Regions from separate parts of the Marinomonas sp. IMCC 4694 genome, predicted to be linked through region 4. Evidence: predicted binding sites of a transcription regulator. Region 4 holds the regulator's gene; each other region holds the start of a gene.

Region 1 (3,186 bases), 1.5 Mb from region 4:
GCTCGCGACTTATTATTTCGCCGGTTTGTCGGTGTCGGCCTAGATCAAGGCGTTCCCGACCACAGTACAATTTGGCGTTTCCGTAATCTGCTAGAGAAAAACGGATTACTAGACGCAGCGATGACCGAGATCAATGCCCAGTTAGCCGAACAAAGTCTGATCATCAAACAAGGTGAGATAAGCATCATAGATGCCAGCGTGATAGAAGCGAAGAATGCTCGTCCTCGTAAGAATGCTGAGGGTAAAAACACGCAAGACCCAGAAGCAGGCTATAGCGTTAAGCAAAGCAGCGATGGAAAACGTAAAACCACCTATGGTTTTAAGGCCCATACAAATGTGGATGAGGATGGTTTTGTCAAAGAAGTCATGCTCACGGCAGGCAATGTTCACGATTCGATTCCATTTGAATCGATACTCACTGGTCATGAGCGGGAAGTGTATGCAGACAGTGCGTACAAAAGTGCCCAGCACAGCAGGTTATTGAAGCAAAAAAAGGTCAAAGAATGCATTATCCATCGAGCTTATCGTAATAGACCTCTTAACGAGGATCAAGAAAAGCAAAACCGTTATTTTTCCAGTATTCGTTCCCGTGTAGAGCATGTCTTTGGGATAATGAAATTGCACTATGGGTTAGGTAAAGCGCGTTATCTAGGACGGGCTCGCAATCAGGCTAGGGTGAGTTTAATTTGTATGGCTTACAACCTAAAACGGGCGTTTCGTATCCAACGAGAATGCTGAGATAGCAAGTAAAGTCCGTCCAAGTGGACTATGTGGGCATTTTTATGAGTTAAAGAGCACTGATTTTTAACGATGTTGACCGTTTTCTATAAAGACGTTGATTGAATTTTTTATAAAAGACCTTTGGCAAGCAATATGGCTAGATCGACTGCTCATGCAAAGGTCTCTCCTTGTATTTTCTAGGCTAAAGAATGGCAACGTTGAATAACTCGTTTTTTTTACGTGACCTTAGTGCGCAAAAAAAGTGTAAAAAATGAATCAAATGACATACCCTAGTTGACACTTTATTCTTGACTACTATCCAAAAGAGTAATTCTATAGGGGGATGGGATGATCTTTTAGAAGATTCGTCTGCATATAACCCACAACAAGAATAATTAAATGTTGGCACTAACTTTGCTGTTACATGACTACAAATAGCAAGTTTGGCGTAAAAAACCAGTAAGATAACAACATATATAAAAATGCCCGGGAGGCTCAATAATGAAATCGAACGTCGGTAAACTATTCACGACTGCTGCAATCGCTGCCACTATCAGCGCAGGTGCTGCAGCATCAACTCTTGAAGATGTCCAAGCAAAAGGTTTTATTCAATGTGGCGTAAGTCAAGGTGTTCCAGGCTTCTCTAACGCGGACTCAAATGGTAACTGGTCTGGTATCGATGTAGACGCTTGTCGTGCTGCTGCTGCCGCAATTTTTGGTGATGCGCAAAAAGTCAAATTCACGCCACTTTCAGCAAAAGAACGTTTCACGGCACTGCAATCAGGTGAAATCGATGTACTTTCTCGTAATACAACGTGGACTTACACACGCGACACATCTCTAGGCTTAGACTTCACCACAGTTAACTTTTACGATGGTCAAGGTTTTATGGCGCGTAAAAATCTGGGTGTGACATCTGCAATGGATCTTGATGGTGCTACAGTTTGTACTGAGCAAGGTACCACCACTGAATTGAACATGGCTGACTTTTTCCGTAAGCACAAATTGTCTTACGTACCAGTTGTTGTTCAAAAAGCAGACGAAGCACTAGCGGCTTATGCTTCTGGTCGTTGTGATGTCTTCACTACAGACAAATCTGGTCTTGCTGCTCACCGTTCTAAACTAGCGGATCCAAGTGCTCACATCATCCTGGATGAAACCATTTCTAAAGAGCCACTAGGTCCTGTTGTTCGCCACGGCGACAACCAGTGGAAAGACATCGTAACGTGGGCGATGTTTGTTCAAGTTAACGCAGAAGAAATGGGCATTTCTTCTAAAAACGTTGCTCAAATCAAGAAAGAAACCAATGATCCAGGCATCAAGCGCTTACTAGGCGCTGAAGGTGATATGGGTGCGCAACTTGGTCTTTCTGCTGATTGGGCTTACAACATCATTGCTCAAGTCGGTAACTACGGCGAAGTATTTGAACGTAACGTTGGACCATCTACGCCAGTAGGTCTTCCACGTGGTATTAACAAATTATGGACTGAAGGTGGTGTTATGTACGCGCCACCAGTACGTTAATACCTAAAGCACACTGCTTGGGTATCTATTCAGCGGCTCAAAAGAGCCGCTGAATTTTTTCCCCTCCCTTACACATCTGACGAGCATTTCAATTGCCTGAAACAAGATGAGCGATAAAACTACTTCAAGTAATAAAAGCTTTTTGAACGATGCCGGCAACCGTGCCTTAATTTTTCAAATTATCCTTCTGGCTGTGGTTGTTTTCGTGGGTTATTACTTATTTAGTAACTTGCAAGCTAACCTAGCCAATCAAGGTATTTCTACTGGTTTTGCTTTTTTAAACCAACCAGCTGGATTTCCCGTTTTAATTCACTTAATTGACTACACTGAAGCCGACACCTATGGACGGGCATTTGTTGTTGCTTTAATTAATACGATTGTTATTTCCCTTATGGGTATCGTATTAGCCACCATTATTGGTGTTGTGATGGGCTTAGCTCGTCTATCTAATAACTGGCTGGTAGCGCGCTTAGCGACTGTGTATGTTGAAACGCTGCGAAACATCCCTTTGTTGTTGCAAATGTTTTTCTGGTATTTCGCGGTGCTTGCAACCTTACCCATACCTAAAAACAGTTTCATATTTGGCGGTTTCTTCTTAAACAAACGTGGCATTTACTCACCAAACCCGATCGTTCAAGACGGATTTGGTATGGTTATCGCTGGTTTTGTATTATCGATTGTCGCGTCCATTGCCTTAATTGTGTGGGCGAAAAAGCGTCAAACGCGAACTGGCGTTTGGTTTCCCGCTTACTGGACCTCTTTAGGTGTTATTTTTGTCATTACCTTTTTGGCATTAGTGGTGTCAGGCTTTCCTATCGAGTTCGATTTACCGCAAAAGAGTCGCTTTAACGTGACAGGCGGGATGGTGCTTCCTCCCGAGTTCGTCGCAGTACTGGTCGCTTTGTCTACTTATACTGGTGCGTTTATTGCCGAGATCGTTCG
Region 2 (3,186 bases), 730 kb from region 4:
CGCCCACAACATAATATCCATACTTTCAGGGTAACGGCATCCATCGGCGTCAATAAGCTGAGGGACACTGGATCGACCACCCAATGCCAACAAGGCCGCTGGCTTTGATTTCAACGCAACTTCCCGCAAATAAACAGGCACTTTTAATACAGCCAATGTATATCTCGCTCTTATAGCATACGGGCAACGCCTGAACGAATACAGAATAGGCAACACAACCTCTCCTCAAAAAAGTTCAAAATCAGTGCATAACGAGGTAATTGCAAAACTGTCGATATAAGCCATATCTATTCGTGGAATAACGAAAAAAGAGAAGACGTGGGCTGCCGTTTCCGGCGACGATAGCGTTCTCACACAACATCGACATACCCACTCTATGAATGCTACGACGCCCCAACAAATAATGCAACGCTGGCAAATCGTTCAAGGCCAATTGATTCCTGCTTTACACCAAGAAATAGGCTTGTTGACCCCAAAACTTGAAAAACTGATTCATATCTTGGAATGGTCTCGCATCGAAGAGTTTGTGACACGTTTTTCGTATCGGACGGGGCGTCCTCCCCATGAACTCGCTTGGTTAGCCAACGCGTTTGTTGCCAAGGTAGTGCTTGGGCTTACCACCACGGTGCATCTAATAGAACGCCTAAACATGGACAAAGCATTACAGCGAATCTGTGGATTTCCGCTTCATAAGAAACTGCCCTCAGCCTCGACTTTTTCTCGTGCGTTCGAGACGTTTGCCAAAGATAAGTTGGCCGAACGTGCCCACGAGGTGCTGATCAAAATGCACTTTGGAGATCGTCTCATTGGGCATATCAGCCGAGACGGGACGGCGATTAAGGTGAGAGAACGTCCACAAAAGATCGACAAAGTGGACACGGATAAACCTAAGCTTAAAGGGCGGCCCCGCAAGGACAAAGATGAAAACCGCCCGATCAAATTCAATGTGGCACGGCAACGTACCCAATGCCTAGAAGAGATGCTTAAAGAGATCCCGGTTGATTGCCGTCGTGGCACAAAATGCAATGCTCAAGGCTATAAAAACAGCTGGAATGGCTACAAACTGCATCTAGACATTGCAGACTGTGGCGTCCCCATCTCCGCTTTGCTGTCCTCAGCCTCCATGCATGACAGCCGTGCCGCCATCCCTCTGTCTCACATCAGTGCGGCGAGGGTGACCAACCTTTATGATCTGATGGACGCCGCCTACTGCAGTATTGACCTGCATGAGCACAGTAGAGAGTTAGGGCATGTGCCCCTGATAGATCACAACCCCAGAGGGGGCGAGAAAGAAGGATTTGAACCCGCCGATACGGTGCGTTATCGGGAACGTTCGGGCGCAGAACGAGCCAATGGCCGACTCAAGGATGAGTTCGGAGGTCGACACATCTGGGTACGTGGTGAGGTAAAAGTCATGAGTCACCTGATGTTTGGCATTTTAGTACTGAGTGTCGATCAACTGCTTCGACTGCGGCAATAAATCGCAGAAAGATAAGTCATGTATCGAGGATATTGTGCTTCTGGGGTGGTCACAGAACGAGCCGCTATGATCAATAAAGAGAGAAAAGCGATGACGACCTAGTCAAAATAGAAAATGCATAGAAACACATGCTTAACTGAGTAAAAAAACAGCCTCTAAAAGGGCGATAAGTTATCCACAAATGGGTTGGCTATTAGTTTTGCAAGATGCTCTAACAATAAATTCGCTTAAAAAAGCACCAAAATGGAACGATTTTTGCTTGAATAATTAAAGAAAAGGGCTTTGTGAGTATTTAAACCAACATAAAGCCCCAAGTTAGAGCAAAAAACCAAAATAAAACACCATTAAGGTGCAAAAAACATCAGGAGCGACAAGTGACCCCCTTAAACAGTGCAGTGGAAACGCTGGTTTCCAGTTCAAATACGTTATTTATACTGCTTGGCGCCATTATGGTGTTTGCCATGCATGCTGGATTTGCTTTTTTAGAAGTCGGCACAGTACGACATAAAAACCAAGTCAATGCCTTGGTTAAGATTATGACCGATTTTGCCATCTCAGCTTTGGTCTATTTTTTTGTAGGTTATCATATTGCCTATGGCGTTTCTTTTTTCGACAGCGCGGCTGTACTGTCTCAAGAGAACGGTTACAGCTTGGTTAAGTTTTTCTTTTTGATGACGTTTGCCGCTGCCATTCCGGCCATCATTTCAGGAGGCGTAGCCGAACGTGCGAAATTTTACCCTATGCTCATTTCAGCCGCGATGATTGTTGGTGTTGCTTATCCTTTTTTTGAAGGGATTGTCTGGAACGGTAACTACGGCATACAAGATTGGCTCAGTACCGAATTTGGCGCCCCTTTTCATGATTTTGCTGGCTCTGTGGTGGTACATGCCTTTGGCGGCTGGGTCGCACTTGCTGCTATTATTTTACTAGGGACACGTAACGGACGCTTTAGAAACGGTAGGCTCGTGGCATTCGCTCCATCTAATATTCCATTCCTCGCCTTGGGAGCATGGATTCTTTGTATTGGCTGGTTCGGATTCAACGTAATGTCTGCACAAACCCTAGATGGCGTCAGCGGCCTTGTCGCAGTCAATTCTCTGATGGCAATGGTTGGCGGAATCATCACCGCGATGATATTCGGAAAAAATGACCCTGGCTTTATCCACAATGGCCCCTTAGCGGGACTGGTTGCAATCTGTGCAGGGTCCGACATCATGCACCCAATTGGAGCACTTGCAACCGGCGCGCTGGCTGGCGCCATTTTTACGGTGTTATTTACCCTGATTCAGCAGAAATTCAAGCATACTGATGACGTTCTTGGTGTTTGGCCGTTACATGGCGTGTGTGGTGCTTGGGGTGGCATTGCGGCAGGTATTTTTGGGTCTGAGGCAATGGGCGGCTTAGGTGGCGTTAGCCTTGTCTCTCAGTTGATCGGAAGTCTCGCAGGCATGGTTATCGCACTGGTCAGTGGCTTCATTGTTTATGGTCTCGTTAAGTCGGTCAGTGGATTACGCTTAAGTGAAGAAGACGAATTTAATGGTGCCGATTTATCCATCCATAAAATTGGCTCAACAGGCAAAGAATAACGATTTTTTCGCCTTAAAATAAAGTACACGGCGTATTTAAAAACCAGCATGGCATCCCTGCTGGTTTTTTAGTTTGGCTCGTTGCAAACACCCAATACTCGCTTACTTTTGCTACACTGA
Region 3 (3,186 bases), 1.5 Mb from region 4:
GGTGAATCTTGTTTCTAATACCATCAATACCTGCCATCAACATAGCTGCGAAAGCTAGGTAAGGGTTCGCGGTTGGATCAGGGAAACGTGCTTCAATACGCTTGCCTTTAGGGCTTGCAACGTATGGGATACGAATAGAAGCAGAACGGTTACGCGCAGAGTATGCAAGCATAACAGGAGCTTCGAAATGTGGAACAAGACGCTTGTAAGAGTTAGTTGACGCGTTAGTGAACGCATTCAATGCTTTAGCGTGCTTGATGATACCGCCGATGTAGTAAAGCGCCATTTCAGATAGGCCAGCATACTGATCGCCTGCGAATTGGTTTTCGCCATCTTTCCAGAAAGACTGGTGAACGTGCATGCCAGAACCGTTGTCGCCAACGATAGGTTTAGGCATGAAAGTCGCTGTTTTGCCGTAAGCGTGAGCAACGTTATGTACGCAGTACTTAAGAATTTGAACTTCGTCGGCTTTTTTAACAAGCGTGTTAAATTTAACACCGATTTCGTTTTGTCCGGCCGTCGCTACTTCGTGGTGATGAACTTCGATGACCAAGCCCATAGATTCCATAGCGTTACACATGGCGCCACGAAGATCGTGATGAGAATCGACTGGTGGTACGGGGAAGTAACCGCCTTTAACGAAAGGACGGTGGCCCATGTTGCCGCCTTCGATTTTTTTGTTAGAAGACCAAGCCGCTTCTTCTGCATTGATTTCTACAGAACAGCCTGACATGTCTGTTTTCCAACGAACATCATCAAAAATGAAGAATTCCGGCTCTGGACCGAAAAATGCTGTGTCACCAAGACCCGTTGATTGAAGAAACGCTTCTGCACGTAAAGCAACAGAGCGAGGGTCGCGGTCATAACCTTGCATAGTAGAAGGTTCGATGATGTTACAACGAACAATAACGGTAGACTCTTCAGTGAAAGGGTCAATCACTGCAGTATCGTCTTGTGGCGACATGATCATGTCGGATTCGTTAATGCCCTTCCAGCCAGAAATAGAAGAGCCATCAAACATTTGGCCATTTTCGAAAAATTCTTCATCTACCGTGATAGCTGGAATCGTGACGTGTTGTTCTTTACCTTTAAAGTCAGTAAAGCGAAGGTCAACCCACTTCGCGTCATGCTCAGCAATCAAGGCAAGGGTCTTGTTTGACATAGTTGTTCTCCAGTCGTAGTGAAAGCAAAATTACTTTGGGTTTATAGAGTGCTTTAATATAAAGCGCTATTTGCCGAATATAAAGCACAACTTATGCCAGAATTTTGTGCGGACCAATAAACCTATATATTACAACAAGATAAATTCTCAAATTTTATCTGTGCGCTTTTAGGTGGCTTCAAAAAACGAATATTAAAACGTCAACGCTTTATTTTGGTGCGTATTTTTGGCCTTTTGTTTCTTTTTGGTGCGCTGTGCTGTTTGAGTATCTGATGCTCTTCACCGTAGCGGTGATTTAATGACTGTCCCTTGATTCTTATCATAGCTTGAGAGTATTTGCCGTTTATACTTTTGGGCTTCTTTTAATTCATGGATGGGTAGAATGCTACAATCTTTGCACTGTTTGTCTGTGCAAATGGAAGGCGTGGCGTCGCAGTTTTGGAAGCAGGTAACGCACTCTTAATTGAGTGAAACCGTGCTTTTTAAAAATGCCTCAATGTCTAAACTCTCGATTATCGTATTTTTGTGGACTTTTTTTCCCACTTTAATGGGATCTTCATCAAGATAAGGGTACAATTGCGCGAATTTTACCCCGCACCAAGATCCGAAACGCTTGAAGAGCATGACTGCCCGTATCAAGCGGCGGTACATCTTTTTGCTCACGCTAAACGCAGAGAACTATAAATGTCTAATGATATCAGTAAGTTACGTAACGTGGCCATCATAGCCCACGTTGACCACGGTAAAACCACCCTGGTTGACCAGCTATTAAGCCAATCTGGCACACTAGATCGTAAAGACCAAGGTTCAGAACGGATCATGGATTCCAACGATCAAGAGAAAGAGCGTGGTATCACCATTTTGGCGAAAAACACCTCTATTATGTGGCACGATTACCGTATCAATATCGTAGACACACCTGGACACGCTGACTTCGGTGGTGAAGTTGAACGTGTATTGTCCATGGTTGACTCTGTATTGTTGTTGGTGGACGCCGTTGATGGTCCTATGCCGCAAACGCGTTTCGTAACGTCTAAGGCGTTCGAACGTGGTCTTCGTCCTATTGTTGTTATCAACAAAATTGACCGCCCTGGCGCGCGCCCTGATTGGGTTATGGATCAAGTGTTTGATCTTTTTGATAGCCTTGGCGCGACCGAAGAACAGTTAGACTTCCCTGTAATCTACGCATCGGCTATCAATGGTATTTCTGGTAATGACCCAGAAGCCATGGCCGAAGATATGACACCACTTTATCAAATGATTGTTGACAGTGTGCCTGTGCCAGACGTTGATCCTGAAGGGACTTTCCAGATGCAGGTATCTGCATTGGATTATGACAGCTACGTTGGTGTTATCGGTGTAGGCCGTATTACACGCGGTAGTCTGTCCCCTAACCAGCAAGTCATTGTCAAATCGGCGAATGGTAAAGAGCGTAAAGGCAAAGTGTTAAACGTGAAGGGTTATCACGGTCTAGCGCGTGTTGATACTGATAAAGCGTCTGCGGGCGATATCGTTTGTATCACCGGCATCGATGGTCTAAGTATCTCTGATACTTTGTGTGATCCTACTTGTGTTGAAGCGCTTCCTGCCTTGTCTGTAGATGAGCCAACCGTTAGCATGACTTTCATGGTGAATGACTCACCGTTTGCTGGTAAAGAAGGTAAATACATCACGACTCGTAATATCTCCGATCGTCTTGATCGTGAGCTTATTCACAACGTGGCATTGCGTGTTAAGCAAGGCGAAACACCAGATAAATTCATTGTTTCTGGTCGTGGTGAGCTTCACCTTTCTGTATTGATTGAAAGTATGCGTCGTGAAGGCTTCGAGATGGGGGTTTCTCGTCCTGAAGTGGTTCAAAAAGAAGTCGATGGAAAAATTCATGAACCGTTTGAATTAGTAGTTATCGACGTTGAAGAGCAGCATCAAGGTTCTATCATGGAAGAGCTTGGTTTACGTAAAGCTGAGTTAACGAACATGGAGCCCGATGGTAAAGGTCGTGTTCGTCTTGAGTTCATGACACC
Region 4 (3,186 bases):
AGATATTGCAGTACTTCGCCTTCGTTTTTGGCTTCTATCAATTCCCAGAGCAGTTTGCGCTCTTTGGGCGGGGAAGATTCTAATAACCGAGCAACATCTTGCGCAGGCAAAGCGCCGTTAAGCAAATAACGGATCTGCATCGTGGCACCGGATTCAAGCGATTCGGTGACGGTCTGAAGGTGATTAAGCGTGCTTTGCTCTGACATAGTGGTGCTACTCGTCTTCCCCAAAGCGATTGTGAATCAATTCAATAACAGCATTAAGGGCGTCTTCTTCATCGTCACCGTTCGTCTTAATAATTATGTCTGTGCCTTTGCCTGCCGCTAGCATCATCATAGCCATGATGCTTTTACCGTCTACATTTCGCCCTTCTTTCTCGATGGTAATGTCACAAGAAAAGCGAGATGTTGTTTCTACAAGTTTGCCAGCCGCCCGAGCGTGTAAACCAAGCTTGTTAATAATAGTAGTGGACTTTTCCTGCATGCTCTTTTCCTATAGTAGTGCGCTAAATACAGTAAATAGATCTTCGTTTGACTGAGCCAAACGCAGTTTTTTTAGTGATTCGGGAGACTGAGCTAATTCAGCAATTTGTGCTAAGGTCGCAAGGTGCTGGTCGCATTCATTGGGCGGCACAATCAGCGCAAAAATAAGGTCAACGGGTTTTCTATCAATCGAATCAAAATCGATTGCCGTTTGCAGTGACATGATGACAATGGCGGTATGGTTCGCTGATTCGAGTCGACAGTGTGGGATGGCAATGCCATTGCCGATCCCTGTGCTTCCGAGTTTTTCTCGTCCAAGCAACGCGTCATAAATGGCTTCGTTGTTGCAGTGAAGTCGGTTTGAGGCGATGTCGGCAAGCGTTTCAAGAACACGTTTTTTGCTCACAATATCTTGTTGCGCTAAAACAAGATCTGCTTTTAATAAGGCTTTCAAGGACATGATAAAATGGTTTCCGTTTAGATCAGTCGTTTTCGTTCGTTGGACGGAGGGATGTTCATCGCCTCGCGGTATTTTGCCACAGTTCGTCTAGCAACCTGTATGCCTTGACCGGCCAGTATTGCGGCCAGTTTGTTGTCGCTTAACGGTTTTTTTGCAGGTTCATCAGCGACTAATTTTTTGATCATAGCTCGTATCGCGGTGGATGAACACTCTCCGCCTGAAGCCGTGTTAACGTGGCTTGAGAAGAAGTACTTGAGCTCAAAGATACCTTTGGGCGTGTGCATGTATTTTTGTGTTGTGACTCGAGAAATGGTCGACTCGTGCATGCCTACTTCTTCGGCAACATCGTGTAGAACCATGGGCTTCATCGCTTCTTCGCCCAGTTCAAAAAAATCAATTTGACGACTGACAATGCAGCTGGCGACTTTTAGTAGGGTTTCGTTGCGGCTTTGTAAGCTTTTCATAAACCACTTGGCTTCTTGAAGCGAAGTTTTAATGTAACTCGCGTCTTCTGGTGTGGCTGCTGTGCTGGCCATCGCTGAATAAGTTTCATTGATCTTTACAGGCGGTAAGGCGTCGTTGTTAAGTTCAACTTGCCAGGTATTATTGCGTTTTTTAACAGACACATCTGGAATGACATAGTCAGTATCGTCAGCGTCAATCACGGAACCCGGTCGTGGATTTAGTTGCTGAATGAGGTTGATAACCTCTTTAAGTGCTTCGTCTTTGAGTTTGGTTTTTCGGCTAAGTTGTGCAAAATCTCGATTGCCTAATAATGGCAGATAATGATCGATTAGGTTATGTGTGCTTTTGTATAAGGGGTGCGTATTAAAGGCCTCTAATTGCACCAGTAAACAGTCACGTAGATCAATAGAGCAAACCCCTACGGGGTCGAAACGTTGCAAGCGATGCTGTACTGCGATGACTTCTTCAATATCTAAATCATCAAGCTCAGCTCCCAAAGATTCCCAAATGTCCTCAGGAGTGATGCTAAGATACCCATCCGGCTGAACGCATTCGATGATAGCGTAAGCGATTTCAATGTCCCGATCTGACATATGGGTCAGGTTTAATTGCCATATCAGGTGATCTTGAATGCTCTCAGCAGGGGCGTTGCGACTTTCGAAATCACCGTCTCCTTCGTAACTGTTGTTGTCACTGATTGCGGCGGACGATCCTTGGTAGGTGTCATCCCAGCTGCTGTCTATGGACAACTCTTCCGGAATGCTTTCGGTCCACTCTGATTCGATGCGAGGCTCTTCGCTTGGTGCATCAAGGGGGGTATCGGCTGCGCTTTTAGATTCGATACTGGCGGGCGCATCATGATGATGTTCGTCGTCATCCAGTTCAAGCAATGGGTTTGACTCTAAGAATTCGTGTATTTCTTGTTTAAGGTCTAACGTGGAAAGCTGCAGCAAACGGATGGCTTGTTGCAGTTGCGGCGTCATGGTCAGCTGTTGACCGAGTTTTAATTGCAAAGACTGCTTCATAGAGCAACTCTTTTTGTTTGAGTGAATTGGAACGAGTTGTGCATACTACTCCCTTTCTCCAGCAATGATAAGGGGTTACAGACGGAAGTCGTCGCCTAAATAGACCTTTTTTACTTGTTCGTTATTGATCACCGTCTCAGCGTCGCCCGAGGCAATAATGTAGCCATTACCCACAATGTAGGCTTTATCGCAAATGTCCAGTGTCTCACGAACGTTGTGATCGGTGATCAACACACCAATGCCACTTTGTTGAAGATGTTTAATAATGAGCTTAATATCACCAACTGAAATGGGGTCAACCCCTGCAAATGGTTCGTCTAACAATATGAACTTTGGGTTCATAGCGACGGCTCTTGCTATTTCAACACGACGCCTTTCACCACCGGATAAGGCCATACCCAAATTATGACGAATGTGGGTAATGTGAAACTCCTCAAGTAAGCTTTCTAGGCGATCTTTTTGTTGCGTTTTGTTCAGTTCTTTACGGGTTTCTAAAATGGCTAAGATGTTATTTTCAACTGACATTTTGCGAAAAATAGACGCTTCTTGTGGTAAGTAGCCAATGCCTTTTTGGGCGCGTGTGTGCATGGCGTTATGGGTGATGTCTTGCCCATCAATGAAAATACCGCCAGCGTCATTGGCGACCATGCCTACAATCATATAAAAGCAGGTGGTTTTTCCGGCACCATTAGGGCCAAGTAAGCCTACCGCTTCGCCAGACTCAACGGCTATAGAGACGTCTTTTACGACTTGG

Evidence for each region. The regulator sigma-54, encoded in region 4, starts transcription at its own class of promoters, with help from an activator protein. The targets are predictions, from matches to a motif close to TGGCACNNNNNTTGCTNT.
Region 1: a site for sigma-54 is predicted at 1,124-1,141, ahead of FXV75_RS15885 (amino acid ABC transporter substrate-binding protein). Genes of this name have one in related genera too.
Region 2: a site for sigma-54 is predicted at 1,725-1,742, ahead of FXV75_RS12320 (ammonium transporter). Genes of this name have one in related genera too.
Region 3: a site for sigma-54 is predicted at 1,244-1,261, ahead of glnA (glutamate--ammonia ligase). Genes of this name have one in related genera too.

The regions. Positions count from the first base shown of each region.
Region 1 is NZ_VSRV01000001.1:3,451,348-3,454,533, forward strand. Features, by position in the region: gene FXV75_RS15880 (IS5 family transposase) at 1-738, shown strand, start outside; gene FXV75_RS15885 (amino acid ABC transporter substrate-binding protein) at 1,222-2,244, shown strand; gene FXV75_RS15890 (amino acid ABC transporter permease) at 2,351-3,186, shown strand, end outside.
Region 2 is NZ_VSRV01000001.1:2,718,557-2,721,742, forward strand. Features, by position in the region: gene FXV75_RS12310 (glutathione S-transferase) at 1-216, opposite strand, end outside; gene FXV75_RS12315 (transposase) at 377-1,480, shown strand; gene FXV75_RS12320 (ammonium transporter) at 1,855-3,066, shown strand.
Region 3 is NZ_VSRV01000001.1:439,299-442,484, forward strand. Features, by position in the region: gene glnA (glutamate--ammonia ligase) at 1-1,162, opposite strand, end outside; gene typA (translational GTPase TypA) at 1,847-3,186, shown strand, end outside.
Region 4 is NZ_VSRV01000001.1:1,984,764-1,987,949, reverse strand. Features, by position in the region: gene mgtE (magnesium transporter) at 1-206, opposite strand, end outside; gene FXV75_RS09070 (HPr family phosphocarrier protein) at 214-483, opposite strand; gene FXV75_RS09065 (PTS sugar transporter subunit IIA) at 493-942, opposite strand; gene FXV75_RS09060 (RNA polymerase factor sigma-54) at 960-2,432, opposite strand; gene lptB (LPS export ABC transporter ATP-binding protein) at 2,508-3,186, opposite strand, start outside.